DNA from 2 places in the Georhizobium profundi genome. Region 1 is predicted to be linked to the other one. Evidence: predicted binding sites of a transcription regulator. Region 1 holds the regulator's gene; the other holds the start of a gene.
The links. The regulator HrcA, encoded in region 1, represses chaperone genes, less so after heat shock. The targets are predictions, from matches to a motif close to GTTAGCACTCNCNNNNNGNGAGTGCTAAC.

Region 1 (16,042 bases):
AGCTCGATGCCGGGGCGGTTGAGGTCGATGCCGGCCTTCTGCGCAGTTTCCTGCATCTGCTCGTCGCGGCCGAGAAGGATCGCGGTGCCGAGCTTCTGGTTCACGTAAGAAACAGCCGCGCGCATGACCTGCTCTTCTTCGCCCTCGGCGAAGACGACGCGACGCGGGTGGCGCCGCACGCGCTCATAGATGCGCTGCAGGGTGGATGCGATCGGATCGCGTCGCGCCGACAACTCGTTGGCATAGGCCTCCATGTTGAGGATCGGCTTTTGAGCAACGCCGGAGTCCATCGCGGCCTTGGCGACGGCGAGCGGAATGGCGGAGATCAGGCGCGGATCGAACGGCACGGGGATGATGTATTGCGGGCCGAAGCGCGGCCTGTTGCCGGAATAGGCGGCAGCGACATCATCGGGAACGTCTTCGCGCGCGAGTGCGGCGAGCGCTTCAGCGGCGGCGATCTTCATCGCATCATTGATGGTCGATGCACGCACGTCGAGCGCGCCGCGGAAGATATAAGGGAAGCCAAGCACGTTGTTGACCTGGTTGGGATAGTCAGACCGGCCCGTCGCCATGATCGCATCGGTGCGGATGTCGGCGACTTCTTCGGGCGTGATTTCCGGATCCGGGTTCGCCATGGCGAAGATGATCGGATTGGGCGCCATGGAGCGGATCATGTCTTCCGTAAGCGCGCCCTTGACCGAAAGGCCGAAGACGACATCGGCACCTTTCAGCGCATCGGCGAGCGTGCGGTCCTCGGTGACGATCGCGTGCGCTGACTTCCACTGGTTCAGGCCTTCGGTGCGGTCCTTGTGGATGACGCCCTTGGTGTCGCAGAGCGTGACGTTGCCGGGCGTGAAGCCCATGGCCTTGATCAGTTCCACGCAGGCGATGGCGGCGGCACCCGCACCATTGACGACGAGCTTCGTCGTCTTCACGTCGCGGCCGGTCAGGTGCAACGCATTGATCAGGCCAGCGGCCGCAATGATCGCCGTGCCGTGCTGGTCGTCATGGAAGACCGGGATGTCCATGAGTTCGCGCAGGCGCTGTTCGATGATGAAGCAGTCCGGCGCCCGGATGTCTTCCAGGTTGATCCCGCCGAAGGAGGGCCCGAGATAGCGCACACAGTTGATGAACTCGTCGACATTCTCGGTGTCGACCTCGAGGTCGATGGAATCCACGTCGGCGAAGCGCTTGAAGAGCACCGCCTTGCCTTCCATGACGGGCTTGGAGGCCAGCGCGCCGAGATTCCCGAGGCCGAGAATGGCCGTGCCGTTTGAAATGACGGCGACCATGTTGCCGCGCGTCGTGTAGTCGAAGGCGCGGGAGGGATCTTCGGCAATCGCCTTCACCGGCACGGCGACACCCGGCGAATAGGCGAGCGCGAGATCGCGCTGCGTCGCCATCGCCTTGGTCGGCGTCACCTCAAGCTTGCCGGGGCGTCCCCGCGCGTGAAAATCCAGCGCCTCCTGATCGGATATGCTGGACGCCGAACGGCCAGCCTTGCGCGGCTTCATTTCCATGGGCATGTTTCCTCATCATTTCGCGTCGCCGATTATTCGGCGCTTCTCGTCGCAGGCCGTTCTTGAGACGACTCTGAAACATCTTTATTCCTGTGGAGCGGGCTCGTGCAAACGTGCTTTCCGCCCCCGGGTCCCGCACACTAGACATCCCAAGCGAAATCGCAATTCGACAGGACGGACAGACCGCGTGCTCATGAAGAACGCTTCGTCGACAGAGTTGACCGCCGAGCGCCTGATCTCGGCCGAAAGCCTGGCGTCGGCGACGCCGATGATGGCGCAATTCATCGAAATCAAAGCCGCCAATCCGGATTCGCTGTTGTTCTATCGGATGGGCGATTTCTACGAACTTTTTTTCGATGACGCGGATTCGGCGGCGCGCGCGCTCGGCATCACGCTGACGAAGCGCGGCCAGCACATGGGCGAGGACATTCCCATGTGCGGCGTGCCCGTGCATGCGGCCGACGATTATCTGCAGAAACTGATCGCGCTCGGGTTCCGCGTCGCCGTCTGCGAGCAGATCGAAGATCCGGCCGAAGCGAAGAAGCGTGGCGGGAAGTCGGTCGTCCAGCGTGGCGTCACTAGGCTCGTGACGCCGGGCACGCTGACCGAGGAGCGTCTGCTCGATCCCGCCCAACCCAACTATCTGATGACGCTGACCCGGCTGAAAGCGGCCGGCGAGCGCGGCTTCGCGATCGCTTGGATCGACATTTCGACCGGTGTCTTTCGTGTGGCGGAAACCGATCCCTCGCGGCTCGTCGCCGACATTCTGCGCATCGATCCGCGCGAAGTGCTGGTGCCAGACACGCTGTTCCACGATCCCGAGATGCGCGCGGCGATGGACGTGCTCGGGGGTATCGTCATGCCGCAGCCTGCCGTGCTGTTCGACGGGGCAAGCGCCGAGGGGCGCGTCGCACGTTTCTTCGGGGTCGCGACGCTGTCGGGCTTTGGCAATTTCTCCCGCGCCGAACTCTCCGCAGCGGCTGCGGCGATCGGCTATGTCGAGAAGACGCAGCTTGCCGAGCGACCGCCCCTCTCGCGCCCGCAGCGCGACGAAGCGGGATCGACGCTCTTCATCGATCCTGCCACGCGGGCCAATCTGGAACTGACGCGCACGCTTTCCGGCAGCCGTGATGGCTCGCTGCTCAAGGCGATCGACCGGACCGTCACCGGCGGTGGAGCCCGTCTCCTCGCCGAACGGCTGACCGCGCCTTTGACCGACCCGGATGCCATCGACCGCCGTCTCGATGCGATCGCGTGGCTGATGGCGGAGCCACGCCTTGCCGACGGCCTGACCGATCACCTCAAGCAAATGGCGGACATGCCGCGCGCGCTGTCGCGCATTGCGCTGAACCGTGGCGGACCGCGCGATCTCGGAAGCCTCAAACAGGGCCTCACGACTGCGCGCGCCATCGGCCAGATGCTAGCAGAGCGCGATCTGCCGGACGAGCTCGCCGAGGCGCGGGATGCGCTCGGCCGCCTGCCGCTTTCACTGATTGCCGAGCTCGAGGCGACGCTCGACGACGAGTTGCCACTGCTCAGGCGCGAGGGTGGCTTCGTGCGTCCCGGCCGCGACGGCGAGCTCGACGAGATGCGGGCACTGCGCGACGACACACGCCGAGTCATCGCCTCGCTGCAGGCGCGCTACGGCGAGGAGACCGGCGTCAAGTCACTGAAGATCCGACACAACAACGTGCTCGGCTATTACATCGAGGTGACCGCCGGCAATGCCGGACCGCTTACGAGCGACGAAGGCCGGGAGCGCTTCATTCACCGCCAGTCCATGGCGAATGCCATGCGGTTCACGACGACGGAACTCGCGGATCTGGAATCGAAGATCGCCAATGCTGCCGGCCGGGCGATCGCGATTGAGCTCTCGATCTTCGACACGCTGTCCGCACAGGTGGTCGCCAGCGCCGACCCCATCCGGGAAGCAGCGCATGCGATTTCCGTCATGGACGTCGCGCGCGCGCTCGCCGCGCTCGCCGAAGAACAGGGCTATTGCCGCCCGAGTGTCGACCGCTCGATGGATTTCGCCATCACGGCAGGCCGCCACCCGGTGGTGGAGCAGGCGCTGAGGCGCCAGGCGAGCGACCCGTTCGTTGCCAATGATTGCGACCTGTCGCCGCCGGAGGGTGCAAAGCATGGCGCGCTCTGGCTTCTGACCGGCCCCAACATGGGCGGTAAGTCGACCTTCCTGCGCCAGAATGCGCTGATTGCGGTCATGGCGCAGATGGGTTCCTTCGTTCCGGCGGGTGCTGCCCGCATCGGCGTGATCGACCGGCTGTTCAGCCGTGTCGGCGCGTCGGACGATCTGGCGCGCGGGCGCTCCACCTTCATGGTCGAGATGGTCGAGACGGCCGCGATCCTCAATCAGGCAAGCGAGCGATCGCTGGTCATCCTGGACGAGATCGGCCGCGGCACGGCGACGTTCGACGGGCTGTCGATCGCCTGGGCAGCGGTGGAATATCTGCACGAAGCCAACCGCTGCCGCGGGCTTTTCGCGACGCATTATCACGAGCTGACGGCACTTTCGGAAAGGCTCGCCCGGCTTTCCAACGCGACGATGCGGGTGAAGGAATGGCAGGGCGAAGTGATTTTCCTGCATTCGGTCGGCCAGGGTGCCGCGGACCGGTCCTATGGCATCCAGGTGGCGCGGCTTGCAGGCCTGCCGGACAGTGTCGTTGCCAGGGCGCGCGACGTGCTTGCCCAGCTCGAAGAGAGCGACCGGAAGAGCCCGGCCGCCAATCTTGTCGACGACCTGCCGCTCTTTGCCGCCTCGATGCGGCAGACGAAGCCGGAAAGCGCCGCCTTGCCGTCGGCTTTATCAGGGCTGGCAAGCGAACTTGCCGCCGTCAATCCGGATGAGCTCAGCCCAAGGGAAGCGCTCGAGGTGCTTTACAGGCTGAAAAGCCTTGCCGTGGATGGTTCGCCCAAAGGCTGAAGGCGACGACATCCTTGATTTTTGGCGCCCGAACGTCGATATGCGCCCCAAGAGAATTCGCCGCCGTTACCGAAGTCGCTTGTCACGCAATCACGCGTTGGCAGCCGGAGCGGTGCAACTTCAGGCCGACAGGGAATGAAACGAGCGTCATGACCGACGACACGAAGAAGACGACCGAAACCACCCACCAAGACAGCGCAAACGAGCGCATGGAAGAAGCGGTGAAGGCTGCCGAGTCCGCGTTCGACGAGCCTCACGCCGGGCATGACGATGGCGCGCCGGACAATTCCGAGGCGATCGCCATTCTCGTCGACGGGCTTAAGGCCGAGAACGCCGATCTTAAGGATCGCTACCTCCGCCTTGCCGCCGACATGGACAATCTGCGCCGTCGGACCGAGCGCGACGTAAAGGATGCGCGCTCCTATTCGATCGCCAATTTCGCGCGCGACATGCTTGCCGTGTCCGACAATCTGCGCCGTGCGCTCGATGCCATTCCGGCGGAATCGCGCGAAGCCGGGGATGACGGCTTCAAGGCGCTTGTCGAAGGCGTCGAGATGACCGAACGCGCGATGCTGTCGGCGCTGGAACGGCACGGCGTGGCGAAGCTGAAGCCGGAAGGCCAGCGTTTCGATCCCAATTTCCACCAGGCCATGTTCGAAATCCCGAACCCGGACGTGCCGAACAACACCGTCATGCAGGTGGTGCAGGATGGCTACGTGATCGGCGAACGCGTGCTGCGCCCGGCCATGGTCGGCGTCGCCAAGGGCGGTCCGAAGCAGCCTGTGGAGCCGAAGCCGGAAGCCGGTGCGGAACCCGGCGCACCGAACGGCGAGGCCGAGCGGGACGCGTAAGCCTCAGGGCCAGACCTGCTACAATTGACGCGCCCGGGATCCGGGCCATAGAAAAGGCCGGCCAGTCCGGCCTTTTCACGTTTTCAGGACCGCTTGAATGCCGATCATCGACCTGCTCGACTATGCCGGCGTTGCGGTCTTTGCGGCAACCGGCGCGCTTGCGGCTTCGCGCAAGCAGCTCGATATCATCGGCTTCATCTTTCTGGCGGCGGTGACGGGCATCGGCGGCGGCACGCTGCGCGATCTCATCCTCGACGTGCCTGTGCTCTGGGTGGCCGATCCGGCCTATATCCTGGTCTGCGCGCTTGTCGCCGTCACCGTCTTCTTCACCGCGCACCTGTTCGAGTCGCGCTACAAGCTGCTGCTATGGCTCGATGCGGTCGGGCTTGCCGCCTATTGCGTGATGGGCGCCGCGAAAGGCTATGCCGTGACCGGGTCGGTCACGGTCGCGATCGTGATGGGCGTGCTCACATCCACCTTCGGCGGGATTCTGCGCGACATGCTCGCGGGTGAGCCCTCCGTCCTCATGCGCCCGGAAATCTATGTCACCGCCGCTCTCTCAGGAGCCGCGACTTACACGTTTCTGGCCGAAGCCGGGCTACCGGTGATCGTCGCAACGCTCTCAGGCGTCATCGTTGCCTTCATCGTGCGCGGCGGCGCGCTGAAGAACGGCTGGACCTTCAAACCCTACCGAGCCCGCCCGGGCCGCAAGCCGGAAGACATCATGTAGATCAGCAAACGCCTCATCCCAGCCCGTGCGCCTTCGCCTCGTCGCGGAGCGACTGCAGGGGGCGGGGGCCGATTTGCTGGATGACGAGGCCGGCGGCGAGCGAGCCCAGTCGGCCGCAGGTGGCGAGGTCGCGGCCCTGGGTATAGCCGTAAAGAAAGCCGGCGGCGTAGAGATCGCCTGCGCCGGTCGTGTCGACCAGTTCCTCGATGGCGAGGGGCTCGACGATGACGCGCTCGTCACCGGTGACGACGATGGAGCCCTTTTCGCTCATGGTGACGACCGCGAGCCGGCAATCCCGGGCGATGCGTTCCAGTGCTTCCTCGAGGCTCTCGGTCTCATAGAGCGATTTTGCCTCGCTGGCATTGGCGAAGACGATGTCGACCGTTCCCGAGCGCATCAGATCAAGGAATTCGGCCCGGTAGCGATCGACGCAGAATGGGTCGGAAAGCGTCATCGACATCTCCCGGCCATTGGCATGGGCGATGCGGGCGCATTCGCGGATCGCTTCTTTGGCGCGGGGCGGATCCCAGAGATAGCCTTCGAAATAGGTGACCTTGGCGGATGCGACGACCGCCTCGTCGACGTCGTCCGGTCCGAGTTCGACGCAGGCGCCGAGATAGGTGTTCATCGAGCGCTCGCCATCGGGCGTGACGAAGATCATGGAGCGTGCCGTCGGCGGGGGCGAAGCGAGCGGTGCCGTTTCGAAATGCACGCCTTGAGCGCGGATGTCGTGCGCGTAGATTGCGCCTAGCTGATCCTTGGCGACCTTGCCGAAGAAGGCGGCCTTGCCGCCGAAACTTGCGATGCCCGCTGCCGTGTTGCCGGCCGAGCCACCGGAGGCTTCGACAGCCGGACCCATCCGGTCGTAGAGCGTCTCGGCGCGTTCGGCATCGATCAGGTTCATCGCGCCCTTGATGATGGCATTGTCGTTGAGGAACGCATCGTCACAGCGGGCGATGATGTCGACAATGGCATTGCCGATGCACAGGACGTCGATGGAAGACATGAAGGGTTCCGGAGCTGTTGGAGAAGCGGGCCGTCCGCTGTTCTAGAGGTGCTGCGGTTCGAATGAAAGCAGCGATGGGTTCAATAGTCGACGCTTGCGAAATAGAGCCCGTCGGGCGGTGCGACAGGGCCACATTTCTTGCGATCGCGCGCTTCAAGCGCAGCGGTCATGGTGTCGGCGCTCCAGTGGCCTTCGCCCACGAGCTTGAGGGACCCTGCGAAGGAGCGTATCTGGTTGTGCAGGAAGCTCTGGGCCGAGGCATGGATCTCGATCACCTCTCCGCTGCGCGCTACATCCAGCCGGTCGAGCGTGCGCACAGGGTTCTTCGCCTGGCACTGGACGGAGCGGAAGGTCGTGAAATCGTGACGGCCAACGAGGCGCTGCGCCGCTTCGTGCATGGCGTCGGCATCGAGTTGGCGGGGCACCCGCCAGGCGCGATCGCGAAGCACGGTCAGCGGCGCTGCGCGGTTGACGATGCGGTAGACATAATGCCGCTTCAGCGCAGAAAAGCGGGCATCGAACTCTTCGGTCACCAGATCGACGACAAGGATCGCGACCGCGTCCCGCGCCTTGATCAGGTGCGCGTTGATGGCATTGCGGACCGTTTCGGCAGGCCAGTCGCGCGCCAGATCCACGTGGCCCACCTGGCCGAGTGCATGGACGCCCGCATCGGTACGACCAGCGCCTTTTACGGTTACCGTTTCTCCGCTGAAGCCAAGGACCGCCGCCTCGATCGCGCCCTGAACGGAGCGGCCATTGTCCTGGCGCTGCCAGCCGACGAAGCTCGAGCCGTCATATTCGATGGTCAGCTTGTAGCGCGGCATCAGGAGAGGACCGTGCCCTTCGCGATGCGTCCGCCGCGCTGGAAGTCGTCCGCCGCCAACGGCTTTCCGCCGGCGCGCTGCAATTTCACGAGGCGTACCGCGCCGTCCGCGCAGGCAATGGACAAATCGTCATCCAGCACCGTGCCGGGCGTGCCGCTGCCTTCTACGAGGCGCGATGCCAGCACCTTCACGCGCTCGGGCTTGCCGGAAAATTCAGCTTCGAACCACGCGCCTGGAAAAGGCGACAGCCCGCGGATGTGGTTGTGGACGTCTGCCGAGGGTCTGGAGAAATCGATCCGCGTTTCCGACTTGTCGATCTTGCGGGCGTAGGTCGCGCCCTCTTCTGGCTGCGGGGTGAGCGTCAGGGTCCCCGCCTCCAGCGCTTTCATCGCGCGGGCCATCAGGCTGCCGCCGATCACCATCATGCGATCGTGGAGTTCGCCGGTGGTCATGTCGGGCTCGATCGTCACGCGCTCGGTGAGTGCCACGGGGCCGGTGTCGAGGCCGGCATCCATCTTCATCACCATCATGCCGGTTTCCTTATCGCCGGCCATGATTGCCCGGTGGATGGGAGCCGCACCGCGCCAACGCGGCAGCAGCGACGCATGGCCATTTAAACAGCCGTGATGGGGCGCATCAAGGATCGGCTGCGGCAAGAGCATCCCATAGGCGACGACGACGGCGACGTCGGGTTTCAGAGCAGCAAAAGCTGCCTGTTCCTCGGCGCTTTTCAGGCTTGTCGGCGTGCGCACCTCGAAGCCCAGGAGTTCGGCCTGCTGGTGCACAGGCGACTTGACGGGAGCCAGACCTCGACGGCCACCGGGCCGTGGCGGCTGCGTGTAGACGGCGAGGATCTGGTGCCCGTCCTGCGCCAACGCGGCGAGCGTCGGCACCGCAAATTCCGGCGTTCCCATGAAGACGATCTTCAACGGCATCGGATCACTTTCCGCAGGCGCAGCCGCCTGCCGGCCAATTCAGAGCGCCGAGGCCGGCCGCGACTTGGCGAGCTTGGTGAATTTGCGCACGACCATGTCGCGCTTCAGCTTCGAAATGTGGTCGATGAAGAGCACGCCGTTCAAATGGTCGAGTTCATGCTGGAGGCAAGTGGCGAGAAGGCCATCGGCCTCGACGGTGCGCTCGTTACCGTCGATGTCCAGGTGACGCACGGTGACCCGTGCCGGTCGCTCGACCTCGGCATAATAGTCGGGGATGGAGAGGCAGCCCTCTTCATAGACCGACCGTTCATCCGAGGATGCCAGGATCTCCGGGTTGATGAAAATCTGGGGCTGGCGGCCCTCCTCTTCCTTCGCGACATCGATCACCAGCAGTCGGCGCGGCACACCGATCTGGATGGCGGCCAGGCCGATGCCCGGCGCATCATACATGGTCTCGAGCATATCATCGACGAGCCGGCGCACGTCGCCATCGACGCGTTCGAGCGGCTCGGAGTGCTGGCGCAGCACGGGATCGGGAAGGAGGACGAGTGGCTTGATGGTCATGCCCGGCAATTAAGCATCGCCGGCTTTCTCGTCAATCTTCCGCTTGCGCAACGAGGCCTCTGGGCTTGCAGGTCACCGCGAGACCGTTAAGCCTGTTCACGTTTTGATCTGGCATGGAGCAGAAATCCGTGTAGGATTTGGGGATGGTCGACTTGTCTCTCCTCGCGCAGCCTCTCTTCACCCTCGGCGATACCGCCGTCAGCTTCGGCATGGCTGGTGCTGCGTTGCTGGTGATTCTCGCCATCCTGTGGATGTGGCGCTCCGCCGTCCGGCGTACCGAACGTGCCGAGCTCGTGCAAGCGGCGGAGGAGAGCGAGCAGCGGCTTGCCGAGATCCTCAAGGCGCAGTCGGAAATGCAGGGACGCATGGCGACCATGGCCGAGCTTTTCGGCGCACGGCAGGCGGAACTCAATCAGTCGATCCAGCAGCGGCTGGACGGCATGACGCAGCGGCTCGGCACGACGCTCACCGAGCAGACGCGCTCGACACACGAGAACCTGACGAAGCTTCAGGAGCGCCTTGCCGTCATCGACACGGCGCAGAACAACATCCAGTCGCTCGCCAAGGATGTCGTGGGGCTGCAGGCGATCCTCACGAACAAGCAGACGCGCGGTGCGTTCGGCCAGTCGCGCATGGAAACCATTATCGCCGATGCGCTGCCGATGGGCAGCTACACTTTTCAAGCGACGCTTTCCAACAATCAGCGGCCCGACTGCCTGATCCATATGCCGAATGGACAGCCCTCGCTTGCGATCGACGCCAAGTTTCCGCTCGAAGCGTGGCATGCCATCCGGGCGGCGGAGAATGCGGAAGCGGCGAAGCCGGCTGCGCAACAGTTTCGCCGTGACATGGACGTGCATATCCGAGCCATATCGGAAAAATATTTGATCAAGGGCGAGACGCAGGACACGGCGTTTCTCTTCGTGCCGTCGGAATCGATCTTCGCCGAAATCCACGAGAATTTCGAGGAGATCGTCCAACGCGCGCACCGTGCCCGCGTTGTCATCGTCTCGCCCTCGCTGCTCATGCTGTCGATCCAGGTGGTGCAGGCGATACTGCGTGACCAGCGCATGCGCGAACAGGCGCATCTCATCCAAGGCGAAGTGGCAAAGCTGATGATGGATCTGACGCGGCTCGATCAGCGCGTGCGGAACCTGCAGACCCATTTCGGCCAGACGCAGAAAGACATCGACCAGATCGTCACTTCGACCGACAAGCTCGCCAAGCGGGGAGCCCGGATCGAGGCACTGGAACTCGAGGCACCCGGTGCCGACACCGCTCAGCCAGCCGCCGAGCCGACCCAGGCGGTCGAGAGCCGCACCGGGTCATTGCGGCTGCGCGTGGTGGAAGAAGACTGACACCCCCTTGCCGGCCCAGCCGAAAAAGGCAGAGTGGCCGGCGCATTCAAGCGGGGAGACAATCAGGGCATGATCACCGTCGTCGGCTCCATCAACATGGACCTCATCGCCAATGTCGCGCGATTGCCGAAACCGGGCGAGACGCTGGCGGGCACTGCGTTTGCCACTGCAGCCGGTGGCAAGGGCGCCAACCAGGCGCTGGCCGCGCGCCGCGCCGGCGCCGATGTGGCGATGGTGGGTGCCGTTGGAGCGGATGGCTTTGCCGATGAGGCGCTCGCGCTTCTCGCCGAAGCGGGAGCCGATCTCGATAAGGTGGCTCGCGTCGAAGGCGCCACCGGCATCGCCTCGATTCTGGTCGGTGCAGAAGACGGCGACAATGTCATCGTGGTCGTCGCCGGTGCCAATGGTGAAGTTAGCGCGGATGCGGCAAAAGCGGCCGTCGACCGGATGGGCAAGGACGATACGCTGCTTCTGCAGATGGAAATACCGGCGCCTGCGATCGAAGCGGCGCTGAACGCGGCGCGCGACAGGAGCATCCGCAGCATCCTCAATGTCGCGCCCCTGACGGAGGATGCAATCACGCTCGCTCCGCTCGCCAGCATCGTCATCGCCAATGAAACGGAATTTGCGTTGCTCTGCCGTGCCAAGGACCAGTCTGCGGCCGAGCGTGAGGATGCGATGCAGGCGATGAGCCGGGACCGCGACCAGACGATCATCGTGACGCTTGGCGCCGATGGCGTGATGGCCTTTCACGAAGGCCGGATGCATCACGTGCAGGGGCTATCGATCAAGCCGGTCGATACGGTCGGCGCGGGCGACACGTTCTGCGGCTATCTCGCAACCGGGCTCGATGCCGGCCTCGATTTCGAGCTGGCGCTCCGGCGCGCGGCCGCTGCCGGCAGCCTCGCCTGTCTCAAGCCCGGCGCGCAGCCCTCGATCCCCACGGCTGTGGAGGTCGATGCCGCGCTGGCCGACACCCAGTAAGCGGGCGCTCAACCCTCGAGGCGTTCGAGGAACCAGTTGGTCAGCCTGGTCCAGACTTCATCCTTCTCGGCGAAATCCTCGACACCATGTTCTAGGTTCGGATTGTCGTTGACCTCGATCACGAACACGCCATCGTCGGTCTCTTTGAGATCGACGCCATAGAACCCGTCGCCGATGCAGCGCGCAGCACGCAGGCCCGTGTCGAGCACGAGCGGTGGCGCGGATGCCAGCGAAAAACCACGGAAGCCGCCTTCGAGCGGCTTGCCGCCGGTATCGTGCTTGATGATCTGCCAGTGTTCCTTGGCCATCAGATACTGCACCGCGAACAGCGGTTTGCCGCCAAGCACCCCGATGCGCCAGTCATAGGCCGTGGGCATGAATTTCTGCGCCAGCAGCAGGTCGGAATCCTCAAGCCAGGTCGTTGCGAGCGCCTTCAGCTCTTCGAGAGACCCCACCTTGGAGACGCCGCGCGAAAATGACGAATCCGGGATCTTCAGCACCATCGGAAATCCCAGAAGATCGGCGGCGCGCGGCAGGTCGTCTATGCCGGCAATCATCACCGTCTTCGGCACAGGGATGCCGTTTCCAGCCATCAGCTCGTCGAGATAGACCTTGTTGGTGCAGCGGATCATCGAAACCGGATCGTCGATCACCGGCATGCCTTCCTGCTGGGCACGGCGCGCGAAGCGATAGGTGTGGTTGGAGATCGACGTCGTTTCGCGGATGAAGAGCGCATCGTAGTTGGCAAGCCGCGACAGGTCGCGCTTGCCGATCGGCTCCACTTCCACGCCCATGCGCGCGGCGATCCGCGCCCAGTGCTTCAGGCTCGATATGGACGATGGTGGCAATGCCTCGTTGGCATCGACGAGGGTGGCGAAGGTGTATTTCGCCGGTGTCTTGGCCTTGGCATCGCGCCATTGCCGCCCCGTATAGCGGTTGAGGCATTCGAAGAAGAAGGCCCGCTCCTTGTCGGAAAGCTTCGTCACCGAGCCGAGCGCCACCTTCGGGATCGAGAGCCAGGCGCCATTGTCCTTGATGGTGACTTCGACGAAGGGAGCGCGGAACCAGTCGAAGACGAGGCGCGCAAAGCGCTCCAGGCGCTGGTCGGCAGTGTAGCCGAAAAAGATGTTGAGCCGGCTCGGCCGCTCGCCGGCCTTTACGCAGACCTTGTTCAGCGTGTCTTCGAGCTCGGGGACCGCGTTTTCGTAAAGCTTGCGCGCCGACAGGTCGATGATCGTCTCGACGGACGGAATCACGCGCTGGCCGCGCGCGCCGGCGAGCAGCGAGGCGTAATAGCCGCGGCTCTGGTAGCGATAGGAGCGCGCCAGGTTGATGATGTTCGGACGGGAGCCCCGAAACAGTTCCGGCCGCGCCAGGTAGTCGCGGGTCGCAAGCACTTTGTGGGAGGTCGCCGCATGGTCGATGTCGTTCATGCGCGACGACAGAATCACCCAGTTGAACATCAGGACCGTCTGCCTTTCAGAATCACCGCAGCACGCAGGTTGGAGCGGCCGAAACGGGTGATGCGATCGAATATGTCGTAGGGAACCGGCAGGTTGGATGCGTCCGACGCCGTTTCGGACGTTTTCTCTTCCACCCACGGATCATTGATAATCAGGTGCCGACCATCGTCACCATGCACGAGCACCCAGTGCGGCACCTTCTTGCCGAACATGTAATAGCCGGAGATCAGGACGATGGCCGAATGGCCCCGTTCGATCGCAGCCCGGATCGTATGCAGCGAAGCGGCAAAATTGAGGACGGGAATGGCCGCTTCTTCCACCCGGCGACGAAAATCGCGCTGGGCCAGTTCCATGACCTGGCGCTTCTCCAGGTTCCGGACCGTGTCGAGGAAAAGCACGTTGGTGTCGGTGACGTAGATCTCCGGCTCCAGCCCATAGGCATGGGCCGTAACGGCAAGGCCAAACGGTTCGCAGCCGCCCATGCCTGACATCATGAACACGGTCGTCGCCTCGCGCCAGAAGCGTATTTCCCAGACGGGATCCAGGTAATCGCGCGACACATAGCGCGCGAGCGCCATGTTCAGGCAGGCGGCACCGCAGGTAAAATCCGTCGTCTGCTCGTAGAACGGCGTCACGTAATCCTGATGCTCGTCGTCGCGCAGGCGCTTCTCAAAGCGCAACGCGCGGCTGTGGTCCTCGTAATAATTCTCGTAGACGCCGATGCGGCGATAGCCGGAGCGTTTGTAGAGCGCGATCGCCGGCATGTTGTCTTCCCGCACTTCAAGCCGCAGGAGGAAGCGGTCATGCTGCTTGGCAGCCTCTTCCGCCTTGGCCAGCAGCGTCTTGCCGGCACCCTGCCCCTTGGCGTCTGGCGCAACCGCGATGGAATAGAGCCGCGCGAGACCCGTGCCCTTGCGAAACAAAAGCATCGCGTAGCCGACGATGCGCCCGGCCTCGTTGCACGCCACGATCGTCTCGGCTGTCGGCCGGTTGATCAACGCGCGAAAGGAACGCCTTGAAATCCTGTCGGTCGTGAAGACGGCGTTCTCGATGGCGAGAAGGGCATCGATGTCGTCGTGGGTGGCGGGACGTATCCGCAGAGCGGACATAGGAATACTTCCAAAAGGTGCGCCGCGTGTGGCACGGCTGCTTTGCATGGGCCGACCTTATCACCGGCAGGCTTAGCGGCGGAATGGGCCAACCACCCGCCCATGCAAAGAAATATGATCGATCAGCGCATCATCTTCGAGACGAGCTGTGCGGTATAATCGACCATCGGAACAATCCGCGCATAGTTCAACCGGGTTGGCCCGATCACGCCCACAGCGCCGACCACACGCGCTTCGCTATCGCGATAGGGCGCAACGATGAGCGACGAGCCGGACAGCGAAAAAAGCTTATTTTCGGAGCCGATGAAGATGCGGACACCTGATCCTTCCTCGGCGAGCGTCATCAGCTGCACGAGGCTATCCTTCTTCTCCAGTTCATCGAACAGGAGCCGCAGCCGCTCGATATCTTCGCCGCCAGAGACGCTGTCGAGCAGGTTGGCACGGCCACGCACGATGAGCTGGGCGGGCTGATCCTTGCCGCTGCCCGACCAGACGGCGAGCCCCCGGGAGACGAGATCCTGGCTGAGTTCATCCAGTTCGCGCGTCAATTCGGATTTCAGCGTCTCCAGCTCGCGGCGCACTTCCGGGATCGTGCGGCCGGCGAGATGCGCGTTGAGAAAGTTCGAGGCCTCGGTCAGCTGCGACGCGGTGGTCCCGACCGGCAATTCCAGGATGCGGTTTTCAACATGGTCGTGCTCGCCCACAAGGACGGCGAGCGCGCGGGTCGGGTCCAGCCGGATGAACTCGATGTGCTTCAGCACCGTGTCGGATTTCGCCGCAATCACAAGACCCGCGCCGCGCGAGAGCCCCGACAGCATCTGGCTCGCATCGGTCAGAAGGTTCTCGACCGTCTGGTCGCGGTCGCGGTGGGTCTGGCGGATCTGCGTCTCGATCTGCACCCGCTCGTCATCGGACAGCGCGCCCGCCTGCATGAAGGCATCAACGAAGAAGCGCAGCCCCTGCTGGGTCGGCAGCCGCCCGGCCGAGATATGCGGCGCATAGATGAGGCCGAGATGTTCCAGATCGCTCATCACGTTTCGCACGGATGCGGGCGAGAGCGCCATGGGCAGGATGCGCGACAGGTTGCGCGACCCGACGGGTTCGCCCGATTCAAGGTAGGATTCGACAATGCGTCGGAAGATCTCGCCGGTCCGGTCGTCAAGCGCTCCCGAAAGCGATGATGATCCGGACAAGGAAGCCGAGCCTTGGCTCAGCTTTGGCGTCTTGGAGAAGCTGTTCACGTTGGTGGTCGACTCCGTGCCATTCGTCCTCAGATATAGTGTCTCCGCGAAGCGGACGGAAGAGAGGCGCATCCTGCGCCATCAGGCTTTTCCTTTGCAAGCGGGCTTTGCCGACGATAGAAGGCAGCCAACTTGATCAGCAGGAGCTCCCAATGCGACCTTCAGGGCGGAAGCCAGACCAGATGCGCGCCGTTTCCTTCGAGCGGAACTTCTCCAAGCATGCGGAAGGCTCGTGTCTCGTGAAATTCGGCGATACGCATGTGCTCTGCACCGCATCGCTGGAAGAGCGGGTTCCGCCATGGTTGCGCAATGCCGGTCGCGGCTGGGTCACGGCCGAATATGGCATGCTGCCGCGCGCCACCGGCGAGCGCATGCGCCGCGAGGCCGCTTCCGGCAAGCAGGGCGGCCGCACTGTGGAAATCCAGCGCCTCATTGGCCGGTCGCTGCGCGCCGTCGTCAATCTGGAAGCGCTCGGCGAGCGCCAGATCTCGATCGACTGCGACGTGATCCAGGCCG
Region 2 (16,042 bases), 530 kb from region 1:
CGCGGGTGGAGCGAAAATAGAGGTAGGGGTCGGAGCCCTCCCAGACGAGGTGGTCCGACAGCCAGTCCGGCAGCGTCAGCCCGGGAGCGGAAGCGAGCGCCCAGGTCGACACGACGTCGTGGTTCTGGCTGGCGAGCGTTTCGAGGAATTCGTATCCCGTGCAGAAGATGGCGTGTCCGGCTTCGATCAAACTACCGTCGCTGGTGGCGAGCACCACACCATCGCTCGTTTCGCGCAGGTCGGTGATCTCGATGCCTTCGACGAGCTCGGCACCCCGTTTGAAGGATTCACGCAAAAAGCCCGCAGCCATTTGTGCGGGATTGCCCGATGCGGATGCATCGCTGACGATGCCGGCCTCGCGATCCAGACCGAATTGTGCCGCGACCTCGTCGCGGTCGAGCAGTTCCGCGTCGAGGCCTGCTTTCTTGCGCGCGTCGTACTCCTTGGCGAGCGCATCGGCATCGAATTCGTCACCTGACAGATAAAGCGTCTTCTTGCGCTTCATGCTGCAGGATATGCCGCGTTCTTCCACGCGCTCGGCCAGCGCATCCACCGATGATGCCGAGCGGCGCCAGACGCGGTTTGCCTTCGCCGTTCCGATCATGCCGGACAGTTTGTGCAGCGGCACGTCGATCTCGTGTTGGATCATCGCGGTGGACGCCATCGTGCTGCCGTGGACGGCGCGCCTGCGGTCGATGACCAGGACCGACCGTTTTCCATCCGCGAGTGCGTCGGCCATCAGCGCGCCGCTGATGCCTGCCCCGACGATGACGACATCGAAGTGACGCACCGGCACAGCCTTGCGCGACATGAGCGTGATGCGCGGTGTCTGCGCCCACAAAGGTTCGGCCTCGCGCAGATCGCGTTGGCGCGTCAGAGTGTCGTCGGCCATGGAAAGGTTGCCCGGGAGAATGAGGAAGTATCGCCCACAATGGCCCGAGCCGCTTTTGGTTCCGGAAGGTCCCTGCGGCAAAATGGGAGCGCATGCACGCCCATGATATGGGCCATCGCGGCGACCGTTATCGGTGCCGCGATGGACGAAATTATGGGTAGATCAGGAGGCCTTTGCGAGCGAGGCGTTCGCCTCTTCGTCACGGGCGGATTTCAGCGCCTTGCCCCACCAGGCGAGTTGACCGAGCATCGTCTTGGCCGCATCGACGAGGTGCGCGAAATCCGAAATCTGCTTCTCGCCTTTGACGATGGCGAGATATTCCGGGAAGAGAATATGCGTGCCAGTCTTGACCGACGCCATTTCCATCTCGACGGCGATCTGGCGAAGCTGCTCGACCGCGCGCGCACCGCCAACGCCGCCATAACCGACGAATGCGACGGGCTTGCGGACCCACGCGCCGTGGTCGATCGCGTTTTTCAGAACCGCGGTCGGAGCGTGGTTGTACTCGGCGGCGGTGAAGATGTAGGCGTCGAATTCCTGAACCTTCGCCTTGAACCTGGCGGCCGTTTCGCTCTGTTCCGTGGTCGCTGCCGGATCGCCGTAGAAGGCCATCGGATAATCCTTCAGGTCGATCACTTCCACCTCGAAAGCGCCGTCCGATTTCGCCAGGTCCGCGATCCAGTGTGCCGGCTTTTCAGCGAAGCGGCCTTCGCGTGTGCTGCCGATGACGACGGCGAGTTTGAGCTTGCTCATTTCCAGTATCCTTAAGTGCGCTGGTAACCAATGGTGACTAGCTCTATATCTGTCACCTGAGGTCCATTCTTCAAGGAGGCACTTTGATGAAACCTGCTCACCCGGACGTAACCTGCGGGCAAGCCGTGGCGCCTTTCGAAGTATCGGATGCCTGCCGGCCGGTGAACGCGATCCTCTCCCGCATCGGCGACAAGTGGTCCGTGCTCGTGGTCAGTTATCTCGGCAATGGGACGATGCGGTTTTCCGAACTGAGGCGCGCAATCGACGGGATCTCGCAGAAGATGCTGACGACGACGCTTCGTGGCCTCGAACGCGATGGCTACGTGACCCGAGCAGTCACGCCGACGATCCCTCCGCGCGTGGATTACGCACTCACCGATCTCGGCCGCGAACTGCTCGTGCCGCTGCGTGCGCTCGGCGAATGGGCGGTTGCGAACCGGGAGCGCGTCGAGGCGGCGCAAGCGCGCTTCGATGCCGAGAATGTCGAAGCCTCCAGGATCCGTTTCGGCTGACACGGGGCCAAACGAAAAAGGGCGACCCGAAGGCCGCCCTTGTCCATTGATCGGCAGGTGATGCCGACACGCTTTAAAGCGTGTCTTACATCATGCCCATGCCGCCCATTCCGCCCATGTCCGGCATGCCGCCGCCACCGCCGTGGGAGTCCTTCTTCGGAGCTTCGGCGATCATGGCTTCTGTCGTGACGAGCAGGCCGGCAACCGAGGCTGCGTCCTGAAGTGCGGTGCGAACGACCTTGACCGGGTCGACGATACCCATGGCGATCATGTCGCCATATTCGCCGGTCTGGGCGTTGTAGCCATAGTTGTCGTCGTTCTTGTCGAGGATCTTGCCGACGACGATGGAAGCTTCTTCACCAGCGTTCTCGACGATCTGGCGGGCCGGAGCCTGCAGAGCGCGACGAACGATGTTGACGCCAGCGTCCTGGTCAGAGTTCTGACCCTTGACCGTGAGCGTGGACGAAGCGCGCAGGAGAGCGACGCCACCGCCAGGCACGATGCCTTCCTGGACAGCTGCACGCGTTGCGTTCAGCGCGTCGTCGATGCGGTCCTTGCGCTCCTTGACTTCGACTTCCGTCGAGCCGCCGACGCGGATGACAGCAACACCACCGGCGAGCTTGGCCAGGCGCTCCTGGAGCTTTTCGCGGTCGTAGTCCGAAGAGGTTTCTTCGATCTGCTGCTTGATCTGGGCAACACGGCCTTCGATTTCAGCCTTCTGGCCGGCACCGTCGACGATCGTCGTGTTTTCCTTGGTGATCGAGACCTTCTTGGCACGGCCGAGCATGTCGAGGGTAACATTCTCGAGCTTGATGCCGATGTCTTCGGAGATCACCTGGCCACCGGTCAGGATCGCGATGTCTTCGAGCATGGCCTTGCGGCGGTCGCCGAAGCCAGGCGCCTTGACGGCAGCGATCTTGAGGCCGCCACGCAGCTTGTTGACGACGAGCGTTGCAAGAGCTTCGCCTTCGACGTCTTCAGCGATGATGACGAGCGGCTTGCCCGACTGGACGACGGCTTCGAGAACCGGAAGCATCGCCTGCAGGTTGGACAGCTTCTTTTCGTGGAGAAGGATGTAGGCGTCGTCGAGTTCGGCGACCATCTTTTCCGGGTTGGTCACGAAGTAAGGCGACAGGTAGCCGCGGTCGAACTGCATGCCTTCGACGACTTCGAGTTCGGTTTCGGCGGTCTTGGCTTCTTCGACGGTGATGACGCCTTCGTTGCCGACGCGCTGCATGGCTTCAGCGATGTCTTCGCCGACCTGCTTGTCGCCATTGGCGGAGATGGTGCCGACCTGTGCGACTTCAGCCGAAGTGTTGATCGGCTTGGCAGCAGCTGCCAGCTTCTCGACGACTTCCTTGACAGCGAGATCGATGCCGCGCTTCAGGTCCATCGGGTTCATGCCGGCGGCAACGGCCTTGTTGCCTTCCTTGACGATGGCGGCAGCGAGAACGGTTGCAGTCGTGGTGCCGTCGCCGGCGACGTCGTTGGTCTTCGAAGCAACTTCGCGGACCATCTGGGCGCCCATGTTCTCGAACTTGTCTTCAAGTTCGATTTCCTTGGCGACCGACACGCCGTCCTTCGTGATGCGCGGTGCGCCGAAGGACTTTTCGATGACGACGTTGCGGCCCTTGGGACCCAGCGTGACCTTGACGGCATCAGCGAGGATGTCGACGCCGCGCAGCATGCGCTCACGCGCGCTGCGGCCAAATTTTACTTCCTTAGCAGCCATTGTAGAACTCCCGGGCTATGCCCTGATTGGATGCATTGAATGGGGTCGAATGGACGTCGGCTCAGCCGATGATGCCCATAATGTCGGCTTCCTTCATGATCAGAAGGTCTTCGCCGCCGATCTTGACTTCCGTGCCCGACCATTTGCCGAAGAGCACGCGATCGCCAACCTTGACGTCGAGCTCGACGAGCTTGCCGCTTTCGTCACGAGCGCCGGAGCCGACGGCGACGATTTCGCCTTCCTGCGGCTTTTCCTTGGCGGTGTCCGGAATGATGATTCCGCCTGCAGTCTTCTGTTCGGATTCGACGCGCTTGACGACGACGCGGTCGTGCAGCGGACGGAAATTGGTGCTTGCCATTGTCTTACCCTCGGTCGAATGACATGAGATTGCGCAGCCCATGCGAGGCCGCGCTGGGGAGTTAGCACTCACACTCGGGGAGTGCTAACTGGAGGCGGAGATAGGCGTGGCTTGAGGGACTGTCAAGGCATTTGCCGAGGCACGACGTATGAACTTCACGTCCCCGATCCCCCTTGTTTTCCCGTGCAGTCTGCGCGATGTCACCCGCGAGCCCATCGTTTCTCAGAGTTCACATTGCGGAGCATCATCGCCCCTATGGTTCAGCAAATCGAAAATCTCGCGAGCCTGCATCAGGCCTATGATGCGGTTTTGTCGGATGTGTGGGGCGTGCTGCACAATGGCGTCGTGGCATGGCCTGATGCCTGCGAGGCACTCAGCCGGGCGCGCGCGGACGGGCTTTCGGTCGTATTGATCACCAACTCGCCGCGCCCGCACAAGGAAGTCATCCTGCAGCTGGACGGCATCGGCGTGCCGCGGGGCGCCTATGATCGCATCGTGACGTCGGGCGATGTCACGCGAAAGCTCATCGAAGCCGGTCCGAAGAAGGTCTTCTTTCTCGGTCTCGATCGCGACCTGACGCTGCTCGAGGGCCTTGGCGTCGAAGTCGTAGACAAGGACGAGGCGCAGGCCGTGGTCTGCACCGGCCCCTATGACGACGAGACTGACAAGCCTGACGACTATCGCGACATGTTTGCGCCTTGGATCGAGCGCGGTGTACCGTTCATCTGCGCCAATCCGGACCTCATCGTGGAACGCGGCGACAGGCTTGTTCTCTGTGCGGGAGCGCTCGCAGCCGTCTACGCCGAGATGGGCGGCGAGACGCGCATCACCGGCAAGCCTTATCCCGCCATGTACGATGCCGCGCTGGCATTCGTTTCGGAACTGAAGCCCGATGTGGCCGCGCCGCGCGCGATCGCCATCGGCGATGGCCTGCCGACCGATGTGAAGGGCGCCCAGGATTACGGCCTCGACCTGCTCTATATCGCCAACGGCATCCATGCGCGCGACTACGCCGAGGCCGGGCGCATCGATGCGGGCCGGCTCGCTTCATTCTTGGAAGACAATTCCGCACGACCGCACTACTGGATGCCCGCGCTCGGATGAGGTGGGGCGGATGAACCGGAGCGGTCACGAACGAGCCTTCGTCACGGCGGTGCTGCGGCCGGGCGAGCCCGTCGCCTCCGCGCTGCATGGCGCGGTGGTTGCGATCGGCAATTTCGATGGCGTCCATCGGGGTCATCAGGCGGTGCTGTGCGAAGCGCTCGAAAAGGGCGCCGAACTGGGTTGCGCGACCATCGTGCTGACCTTCGAGCCGCATCCCCGCAGTTTCTTCAAGCCGGCAGAGCCGGTGTTTCGGCTGACGCCATCGCCGCTGCGCGCCAAGCTGCTGGAACTCGCCGGCTGCGACGGCGTGGTGGAATGCGCATTCGACAAGGACTTCGCAGCACAAACGGCGCAGGAATTCGTCGAGACAATCCTCGTCGATCAACTCGGCGCCCGCCATGTGGTCACCGGTCACGACTTCCATTTCGGCAAGGGCCGCCAAGGTGGACCGGCCTTTCTCGCAAGCGCCGGCGACAGGGCTGGCTTCGGTGTCACGCTCGTCGAGGCCTTCGCGGATGAGAACGGCGACATCGTTTCATCGAGCCGCATCCGATCGGCACTGGCCGAAGGCGACGTGACATTGGCTGCAGGCCTGCTCGGGTATCGGTTCCAGGTGGAGGGAACGGTGATCGGCGGCAAGCAGCTTGGCCGCACGCTCGGCTATCCGACCGCCAACATGGCCTTACCGCCGGAGGCGACGCTTGCGCCTGGCATTTATGCTGTGCGGTTCAGGCGAGCCGACGGGACGCTTTACGATGGTGTTGCAAGCTACGGGTACCGGCCAACGGTCACGTCGACGGGCGAGCCGCTGCTGGAAACCTACGTTTTCGATTTCTCAGGCGATCTCTATGGAGAGACCTGCTCAGTAACGCTGTTCGGCTATCTCCGTCCGGAATTGAAATTCGACGGGCTCGACGAACTGGTGGTGCAGATGCGCCGCGACGAGGAAGAGGCGCGGGCGCTTCTTTCATCGGTGCAACCGCTCGGGATCATCGACGAAGCTCTGAATTTTTGAGCCGGTAACCCTCTTTCAGAAAGCGCTTTATTCGCTGGGCTTCGCTTGATAGAAGCGGCGCCATGTCGAGCGATAATGCGCACAGATTGCTGCGAATTACGGGCCCGGCTTTTCGCGCGCACGCTTGAAAAGCGAAGCGCCGAAGGGCCGGGTAGCGCGGCATGCGTCTCTGCCTGAAGGGAAGCACCTTCACCATGGCGGCAGGCGTCGATCTTCCCAGTCTCGATCGAAAGACGGACAGCCGGATCCAGGCGACCGGCAACGCACGAAAAGCGGACATCATGAACGACCAGGCGACGACTAGCGCAGAAGCGATGGACTATTCCACGACGCTCTATCTGCCGCAGACCGAATTTCCCATGCGCGCGGGCCTTCCCCAGAAAGAGCCTGAACTTGTTAAGCGCTGGCAGGAGATGCAGCTTTACCGCAAGCTTCGCGAAGCGGGCGCAGGGCGCGACAAATTCGTGCTGCATGACGGCCCACCCTATGCCAACGGCAACATCCATATCGGCCATGCGCTGAACAAGATCCTGAAGGACGTGATCACGCGTTCGTTTCAGATGCGCGGGCGCGATGCCAACTACGTGCCCGGCTGGGACTGCCATGGCCTGCCGATCGAGTGGAAGATCGAGGAGCAATATCGCGCCAAGGGCCTCGACAAGGACAAGGTGCCGGTCAACGAGTTCCGCCAGGAATGCCGTGATTTCGCTGCGCACTGGATCGCGGTTCAGACGGAAGAGTTCAAGCGCCTCGGCATCGAGGGCGATTTCGATCAGCCCTATACGACGATGAACTTCCACGCCGAAGCGCGCATCGCCGGCGAGCTGATGAAGATCGCGAAGTCGGGCCAGCTTTACCGGGGCTCCAAGCCGATCATGTGGTCGGTCGTCGAGCGCACCGCGCTGGCAGAAGCGGAAGTCGAATACCAGGACTACGAGAGCGACACGGTCTGGGTGAAGTTCCCGATCATGCAGGCAGCGGCACCGGCCCGCACGGCGGTCGATGTCGGCGCCGATGGTCATCTGAAGGGTCCGTCCGAGGCCGAGATCGCCGACCGCGCGTCGGACTCGTCCGATCTCTTGGACGCTGCAATCGTCATCTGGACCACCACGCCCTGGACCATGCCCGGCAACCGGGCAATCTCCTATTCGTCGCGCGTCGCCTATGCGCTTTACGAAGTGGCGGCAGCCGAGAACGATTTCGGGCCGCAGCCGGGCGACAAGGTGGTGTTCGCCGAAACGCTGGCCGAGGATTGCGCCGCCAAGGCAAAGATCACCCTGACGAAGCTGCGCCCGGTCTCCGCCGCCGAGCTTGAAGGCACGGTCTGCGCACATCCTCTGAAGGGCTTCGGCGGTGGTTATGAATTCGCCGTGCCGCTTCTGGCCGGCGATCACGTCACCGATGATGCGGGTACGGGCTTCGTTCACACCGCCCCCGGCCATGGCCGCGAAGACTTTGACGTGTGGATGGACCACGCCCGTGCACTCGAAGCGCGCGGCATCTCCTCAAAGATCCCGTTTACCGTCGACGATGGCGGCTTCTACACGGTTGACGCACCGGGCTTCGGGCCTGAAGCGGAAGGCGGCGCGGCCCGCGTCATCGACGACAAGGGCAAGAAGGGCGATGCCAACAAGCGCGTGATCGAGGCGCTGATCGCCGCGAACAACCTTTTTGCGCGCGGCCGGCTGAAGCACACCTATCCGCATTCCTGGCGCTCCAAGAAGCCGGTGATCTTCCGCAACACGCCGCAATGGTTCGTCCACATGGACAAAGCGTACGAGGATGGCTCGACGCTGCGCACCCGTGCCGTCTCCGCCATCGACCAGACCCGTTTCGTGCCGGGCGCCGGCCAGAACCGCCTGCGCGCCATGATCGAGGATCGTCCGGACTGGGTGCTATCCCGTCAGCGCGCCTGGGGCGTACCGATCGCGATCTTCGCCGACGACCAGGGCGAAATCCTCGTCGACGATGAGGTCAACGCCCGCATCCTCGAAGCCTTCGAGGCGGAAGGTGCCGACGCCTGGTTCGCCGAAGGCGCCAAGGAACGCTTCCTCGGCAACGATCACGATCATGACCGCTGGCACCTCGTGAAAGATATTCTCGACGTGTGGTTCGATTCCGGATCGACCCACAGCTTCACGCTCGAGGATCGCCCGGATCTGAAGTGGCCAGCCGATGTCTATCTCGAAGGTTCCGACCAGCACCGGGGCTGGTTCCATTCCTCGCTGCTCGAAAGCTGCGCCACGCGTGGTCGCGCCCCCTACGACACCGTCGTCACCCATGGTTTTACCATGGACGAGAAGGGCGAGAAGATGTCGAAGTCGAAGGGCAACACCGTCACCCCGCAGGAGGTGATGAGCCAGTCGGGCGCCGATATTCTCCGGCTTTGGGTGATGACCACGGATTACGGCGAGGACCAGCGTCTCGGCAAGGCGATCATTCAGACCAACATCGATGCCTACCGCAAGCTGCGCAACTCCATCCGCTGGATGCTCGGCACGCTCGCCCATGACGAGAGCGAGGATGTCGCGCTGCACGACATGCCGGAACTGGAGCGGTTGATGTTGCACCGGCTGACGGAACTCGATCGCGTGGTGCGCAAGGGCTACGACGATTTCGATTTCAAGCGCATCTCGCGCGCGCTGATCGATTTCGCCAATGTGGAACTGTCGGCTTTCTATTTCGACATCCGCAAGGACGCGCTCTATTGCGACGCGCCGTCGAGCCTGCGCCGCAAGGCATCGCTGCACGTCATCCGCCAGATCTTCGACTGCCTGGTGACCTGGATGGCGCCGATGCTGCCCTTCACGATGGAAGAGGCGTGGCTGTCGCGCGATCCGTCCAAGACATCGGTGCATCTGGAGCAGTTCCCGCGGCTTGCCGTCGACTGGGAAAACGAGGTGCTTGCCGCCAAGTGGAAGAAGATCCGCACCGTCCGCCGCGTCGTCACCGGCGCACTGGAAGTGGAGCGCCGCGAGAAGCGCATCGGCTCGTCGCTCGAAGCCGCACCTGTCGTCTATGTCGACGAGCCCGCGCTTTTGAACGCGCTCGACGGCCTCGATTTCTCCGAGATCTGCATCACGTCGGGCATCGAGCTCGTTGCAGGTGAGGGACCGGACGACGCGTTCCGCCTGGATGATGTGGCGAGCGTTGCGGTCGTGCCGCGCGAGGCGAGCGGGCGCAAATGCGCGCGCTCCTGGCGCATCACCGACGATGTCGGTTCCGATCCTGCCTATCCGGATGTGTCGGCGCGCGATGCGGCGGCGCTGAAGGAACTGGCGCAACTCGGCCGCCTCTAGGGGCGGCCGGATTGCTCAAGCATTAACTATTCGCTATGACCGTGCCCGGAAATGGTCGGATTCTTGACGCATGGGCGAGCTTTGAGTTTCACGGCCGATAAGGCGGGGAAAGATCCTGATGACAATGGGAATGCATGTGCGATTGGCCATGAGGGCCGCGATGCTGGGCGGTGTGGCCATGGCGCTTTCGGGCTGTCTCGGCAGCCCGACCTACGGCACCGGCACGGATGCGACCACGCAGTTTCTCAACGATATCGGCGACGTTGCGTCCATTCGTCCCCAGCAGGGCGGCGATATCGCCTATCAGCCAAGGCCCGATCTGGTGCAGCCGACCGACACGTCGGCGCTGCCGGCGCCGCAGACTGCCCTGTCGCGGACCCAGGCCTGGCCGGAATCGCCCGAGGAAACCCGCGCGCGCCTGCGGGCCGAAGCCGATCTCTCGGGCGGTACCGGCAGCTTCAGTTCTCCACTCGCCCAGCGCGAAGTCGGCGGCGGTCGTGGGCGTGAGGCGCCCAATCCTCGCCGTGGCCCCGTTGGTGGCCCTGTCGGACTTCCGAGCGGGCTTTCGGGTGCGGAAGCACAGGCCGATTACCGCGCCCGCCAGGAGATCGCGCGCTCTGCCGATCCCACAACGCGCAACTTCCTGTCTGAGCCGCCGCTCGAATATCGCCAGCCGATCGCGACCGCCCCCGTGGGCGATATGGGCGAATCGGAGCGGACGAAGGAGCGCCGGCGTCTGCAGGAAGCGCAGCGCGGGCAGTCCCTGCGGCAGCGGTGGCTGCCGTTCTAATCGGAGCGCCGTAAGGCTATCGCTTGAGCGCGAAGAACTCCTTGAGGATGCGTGCGGCGCTGGCTTCGCCGATCCCGGCATAAACGTCGGGAGCGTGGTGGCAGGTCGGCTGGTCGAAGAAGCGGCCGCCACTGATCACGGCGCCCCCTTTCGGATCTGAAGCGCCGAAATAGAGCCGTCTGATGCGCGCGAAGGAAATCGCCGCTGCGCACATGGCGCAAGGCTCGAGCGTCACGTAGAGATCGCAGTCTGAAAGCCGTTCGCTGTCGAGGACACGGGCAGCGGCGCGAATGGCGGCAATCTCGGCATGGGCCGTCACGTCGCGCAACTCGCGCGTGCGATTGCCCTCCTGAGCGACGATGGTGCCTTCATGCACGATAACGGCGCCGACCGGCACTTCGCCGCGCTGACCGGCCGCTTCCGCAGCAGCCAGCGCGTGGTCCATGAATGTCGGGCGCTCTTGTCCAGCCATTTTTCTCTTAATCCAGATCGGGCAACCTGATAGGAAAGCGCCCGACAAAAGGCAAATCTCACAATGAGCTTCAAAGACAAACCCAAGGGCAAGGGCGGCGCGGCCCCCCGTTCAAAGCCGCCGGTTCGCGACAGGAAAGCCAAGCCCGCAGCGGCAAGCGTGGCCGAAACGGGCGCAGCGACTGCGCCTGCCGAACCCGAGCGCATCTCCAAGCTTCTCGCCCGCGCCGGCATCGCCTCGCGGCGTGATGTGGAGCGCATGATTGCCGAGGGGCGCGTTCGGCTGAACGGCAAGGTCCTCGACACGCCGGCGATCAACGCCACCTTCGCCGATGCGATCGAAGTCGATGGCGAAGCCGTCAACGGCATCGAGCGCACGCGGCTTTGGCTCTACCACAAGCCGGCCGGCCTCGTGACGACCAATCGCGATCCGGAAGGCCGTCCGACCGTTTTCGAACGGCTCCCGAAGGCGCTGCCGCGGGTCATGTCCATCGGGCGTCTCGACATCAACACCGAAGGCCTGCTGCTGCTCACCAATGACGGCGGTCTTGCCCGCGTTCTGGAGTTGCCGACGACCGGCTGGCTGCGCCGCTACCGCGTGCGCGCCCATGGCGACATCAGTCAGGAAAAGCTCGACACGCTGAAAGACGGGATCGCCGTGGAAGGCGTGCTCTACGGCGGGATCGAGGCGACGCTCGACCGCCAGCAGGGGGCCAATGTCTGGATCACGATGGGGCTGCGCGAGGGCAAAAATCGCGAGATCAAGAACGTGCTCGGCGCGCTCGGCCTCGATGTCAACCGCCTGATCCGCATCTCCTATGGCCCGTTCCAGTTGCAGGATCTGCCGGAAGGCCAGGTCGTGGAAGTGCGCGGCCGCATGCTGCGCGATCAGCTTGGACCGCGCCTCATCGAAGAAGCCGGTGCGGATTTTGATGCACCCATTGTGCACCAGACCGATGGTGCCGATGAAGCCGACGACAGCAGGCAGAAAGCAGGCGCGAAGCCGAAGCCCTTCGGCGAAAAGCCGGCGGAACGGAACGAGCGGCTGCGCGGCCGTCTCGACACCAAGCGCGAGGCGCCCGCCTGGAGCAAGGACGAATCGCGGAGCAGGGACGCTTCCCGCAGTAAAGATGGGCCCCGTGGGAAAGACGGGCCCCGCAGCAAGGATGGTCCCCGTGGCAAGGACGCTGGCGGCAGGGATGGGCCGCGCAAGCCGGTGACGCCGCAGGTGCGTCGATCGAGCAATGTCTGGATCGCGGCCGGCGCGCGGCCGATGGGCCCGAAGCGCGCCGCAGAGAAGGAAGATGCCGATCGCCGCCAGGCCGAGCGCGACGCCAAGCGGGAGTCGCGTGGAGATCGGGCAGGCGCTCGCCCCCGTCGCGAAAGCGGCGATGCGAGTGCGCGTCCCACGCGAGGCGCGAAGCCCGCATTCGCCGGATCCGATCGCGCACGAAGCGATGCGCCGCGCGATGGCGAACGTCCGCGCAGGGACGAACGCCCGCGCCGTGCCGATCGTCCGGAAGGATCGGTCGCTGCCAGAGGCCCTGGCGCGAGAGGCGCAGGCGCCCGTACGGAAGGCAGCCGATCGCCATCGACCGGCGAAGGCCGGCCGAGAAGTCAGGGGCGCAGCGCACCGAGCAGTGCATCGGAAAAACCAGCCGGGCGTGGTCCGCGTCCTGCAGGTGGTCCAGGCAAGCCGGCAGGGGCTGGTCGCAGCTTCGGGGAGAAGCCGGGTGCTGGTGGCCGTCCTTCGGGTGGCAGGCCTGCAGGTGCCAACAAAGCACGAGATGGCAAGCCCAGAGACGGCAAGCCGGGCGGTACGAGACCGGGCGGCAAGCCGAGAGATGGCAAGCCGGGTGGTGGCCCACGCGGTGCGGGCGGATCGAAAGGACCTGGCAATGCGGATCGTCGGCGGTGAATTCGGCGGCCGGGCACTGAAGGCGCCCCGTACCGACGCCATTCGCCCGACCAGCGACCGGACCCGTGAAAGCCTGTTCAACATTCTCGCCCACGCCTATCCGGGCGCGGTCGAAGGCGCGCGCGTGCTGGAACTCTTCGCAGGCACCGGCGCCGTCGGGCTCGAAGCCCTATCGCGCGGGGCGTCATCAGCAATCTTCGTGGAGCAATCGGTCGAGGGCCGCGCCCTGATCCAGGCCAACATCGAGGCCTTCGGCCTGATGGGCCGCACCAAGATTTTCAGGCGCAACGCCACGGCGCTCGGCGCCTGCCGGAACCTCGAGCCTTACAGCTTCATCTTCGCCGATCCGCCCTACGGCAAGGGGCTCGGGGAGGCCGCGTTGAACGGCGCGGCGGCGGACGGATGGATCGCCGACGGTGCGCTCGTGCTGCTCGAGGAACGGTCCGATCAGAGCCCCGAATTGGCTCGTTCATTTTTTCCTCTTGAATCCCGTGTATTCGGAGAAACGAGCATCCATTTCTATCGTTACGAGCCGGGACGAAACGGATCATGAGCATCGTCAACGAGCCATCAGCGATGACGCTTGACATGCGGCGTCGGACCTCCGAGCCGACGGTTGCCGTCGCGTTTGGCGGTGGTGGCGCGCGTGGGATTGCGCACATCCATGTCGTGCAGGCCCTGAACGACCTGGACATTCAGCCGGTCGCAATTTCCGGAGCATCGATCGGCGCGATCATTGGTTCGGCCATGGCAGCCGGTATGCGTGGCCGCGAAATCAGCGAATTTGCGCTCGCCACCGTCGGTAACTGGTCGGAAGTGGCAAGCCGCCTGTGGAAGATGCGCCCGCAGACGATCGCCGAAATGTTTCGCCGCAAGCGTGGCCAGTTCGGCCAGTTCGACATCGAGCGCATTCTCCATGGCTTCCTGCCGCAGGCGATCCCGCAGGATTTCGCCGACCTGCAGATACCGACCAAGATCGTTGTTACCGACTACTATGCCCAGTGCGAGCGGATCTGCGACACCGGTGATCTCTACAATGCCATCGGTGCCTCAGCTGCCATTCCCGCCGTCTTTCGCCCGGTCGTACGCGGCGGACGCGTGCTGATCGATGGCGGCATCTACAATCCTGTGCCCTACGATCATCTGCTGGGTCTTGCCGACATCGTCATTGCCATCGATGTCACGGGTGGCCCTTGCGGCAACGAAACCCGTATCCCGTCGCGTGTCGACGCGATTTTCGGTGCAAACCAGCTGATGATGCAGTCGATCATCTCGATGAAACTGAAGGCTTGCCCGCCGGATATCTTCCTGCGGCCTGATGTCAGCCGGTTCCGTGTGCTCGATTTCCCCCGGGTCGCGGAGATACTGGCCGCTTCGGCGCCGGTGCGCGATCAGCTGAAATTTGCTCTCGACGAGGCTTTCGAGAGCCATGCGAAGGCCCGCCGCGGCCATTGATCGCGGCAGGCCTGATCGCCTCAGGCGGCGAACACGGCGTCCATGTCGGCAAAGCCCTTGAATTCGAGCGCGTTGCCCGACGGGTCACGAATGAAAAGCGTCGCCTGTTCTCCCGGCTGGCCCTCGAAACGGATCTGCGGCTCCAGGAGCCAGTCGATGCCGTCCGCGCCCTTCAGCCTCTCGGCGAGCGCCCGCCATTCGTCCATCGTCAGCACGGCGCCGAAATGCGGGATGGGCACAGCCTTGCCGTCGACCGTGCCACTGCCTTCGGCACCGGTGTCGCGCGCCGACGGACGCACATGGCCCGACATCTGATGGCCGAAGAGATCGAAATCGATCCAGGTCTCCGATTCGCGGCCGATCGCGCAGCCGAGCACGTCGCGATAGAAACTGCGCGTCTCCTCGATATCGCGGATCGGAAAGGCGAGATGAAAGGGCCCGGCCATGAATGCTCTCCTCGAGATGAAAAACCGACGGCCTGTCTATGCGGTTCGTGGCGCGTTGAACAGGGAGCTGGCGCCTTGATGCGTTGCAGCAGGCGCAATACATGAGAGAGGCGGTTCGCCGTACCGCCATTTCCGCCCGCCAAGTCCTGCCGCACACAAGCTGCCGGGATCGCACAACGCTTCAGGAGTTCCGATGATCGATACCAGCGCGCTGGAAAGAGAAGCCGCAAGGCTGGTCGAACTGGCCAAGAGCGCCGGTGCGGATGCGGCAGACGCGGTCGTGGCGCGCGGACGCTCAAAATCGGTGTCGGTAAGGCTCGGCAAGGTCGAGGGCACGAACGCTGCCGAAAGCGACGATTTCTCGCTCCGGGTCTTCGTCGGCAAGAAGGTCGCGAGCGTCTCAGCAGGCCCTGGTGCGGATCTGGCGGAACTTGCCGAGCGCGCGGTTGCCATGGCCCGCGTGTCGCCGGAAGATGCCTATGCGGGCCTCGCCGATCCTGAAAGCCTCGCCCATGAGATCCTTGATCTCGATCGCTTCGATCCGACGGAAATCTCTGCGAGCGAACTGACCGAAGCGGCGCTGGCCGCGGAGGCGGCAGCACTCGCCGTTGACGGTGTCAGCAACTCGTCCGGCGCCGGTGCATCGGCCGGCATGGGCGGCATGGTGCTCGTCACCTCGCACGGGTTCTCGGGTTCCTTCATGGCCACGCGCTTCGGCCGCTCCGTCAGCGTCATCGCCGGCGAAGGCACCAAGATGGAGCGCGATTACGATTTCGACAGCCGGCTCTTCGCCGCCGAACTTGATAGCCCCGAGACCATCGGGAAGCGGGCCGGCGAGCGGACTGTTCGCCGAGTGGGACCGCGCCAGGCCGAGACCGGTCGCAACATAACCGTCGTCTTCGATCCGCGTGTGGCACGAGGCTTCGTTGGTCATGTGGCGAGCGCCATCAATGGCGCATCCGTCGCGCGCAAGACGAGCTTCCTGCGCGACAAGATGGGCCAGCAGGTCATGAAGGCCGGTACCGTGATCACGGACGATCCACTAATCCATCGTGGTCCTGCGTCGCAGCCATTCGACGGCGAGGGCGTGCGTGGTCAACGGATGACGATGATCGACGATGGCGTGCTGGCAAACTGGTTTCTCTCCAGCTCGACGGCACGCGAACTCGGCCTCAAGACCAACGGGCGCGGCGTGCGCAGCGGCAGCATCGTCAACCCTGGCTCCACAAACCTTGCGCTGGAGCCAGGAGGCATGTCGCCGGAAGACATGATCCGCCAGATCGGCACCGGCTTCTAC

Region 2: a site for HrcA is predicted at 4,308-4,336, ahead of groES (co-chaperone GroES). Genes of this name have one in related genera too.

The regions. Positions count from the first base shown of each region.
Region 1 covers NZ_CP032509.1:64,744-80,785, forward strand. The annotation lists gene D5400_RS00345 (NADP-dependent malic enzyme) at 1-1,514, opposite strand, end outside; gene mutS (DNA mismatch repair protein MutS) at 1,714-4,461, shown strand; gene grpE (nucleotide exchange factor GrpE) at 4,611-5,312, shown strand; gene D5400_RS00360 (trimeric intracellular cation channel family protein) at 5,410-6,042, shown strand; gene D5400_RS00365 (adenosine kinase) at 6,056-7,048, opposite strand; gene truA (tRNA pseudouridine(38-40) synthase TruA) at 7,129-7,872, opposite strand; gene fmt (methionyl-tRNA formyltransferase) at 7,872-8,807, opposite strand; gene def (peptide deformylase) at 8,847-9,371, opposite strand; gene D5400_RS00385 (DNA recombination protein RmuC) at 9,581-10,729, shown strand; gene D5400_RS00390 (ribokinase) at 10,799-11,713, shown strand; gene D5400_RS00395 (RimK family protein) at 11,722-13,176, opposite strand; gene D5400_RS00400 (GNAT family N-acetyltransferase/peptidase C39 family protein) at 13,176-14,285, opposite strand; gene hrcA (heat-inducible transcriptional repressor HrcA) at 14,408-15,478, opposite strand; gene rph (ribonuclease PH) at 15,679-16,042, shown strand, end outside.
Region 2 covers NZ_CP032509.1:3,889,567-3,905,608, reverse strand. The annotation lists gene D5400_RS18845 (NAD(P)/FAD-dependent oxidoreductase) at 1-892, opposite strand, end outside; gene D5400_RS18840 (NADPH-dependent FMN reductase) at 1,055-1,645, opposite strand; gene D5400_RS18835 (winged helix-turn-helix transcriptional regulator) at 1,732-2,157, shown strand; gene groL (chaperonin GroEL) at 2,243-3,889, opposite strand; gene groES (co-chaperone GroES) at 3,951-4,247, opposite strand; gene D5400_RS18820 (TIGR01459 family HAD-type hydrolase) at 4,503-5,351, shown strand; gene D5400_RS18815 (bifunctional riboflavin kinase/FAD synthetase) at 5,362-6,366, shown strand; gene ileS (isoleucine--tRNA ligase) at 6,648-9,665, shown strand; gene D5400_RS18805 (hypothetical protein) at 9,826-10,455, shown strand; gene D5400_RS18800 (nucleoside deaminase) at 10,472-10,927, opposite strand; gene D5400_RS18795 (pseudouridine synthase) at 10,991-12,844, shown strand; gene rsmD (16S rRNA (guanine(966)-N(2))-methyltransferase RsmD) at 12,825-13,397, shown strand; gene D5400_RS18785 (patatin-like phospholipase family protein) at 13,394-14,299, shown strand; gene D5400_RS18780 (VOC family protein) at 14,320-14,745, opposite strand; gene D5400_RS18775 (TldD/PmbA family protein) at 14,939-16,042, shown strand, end outside.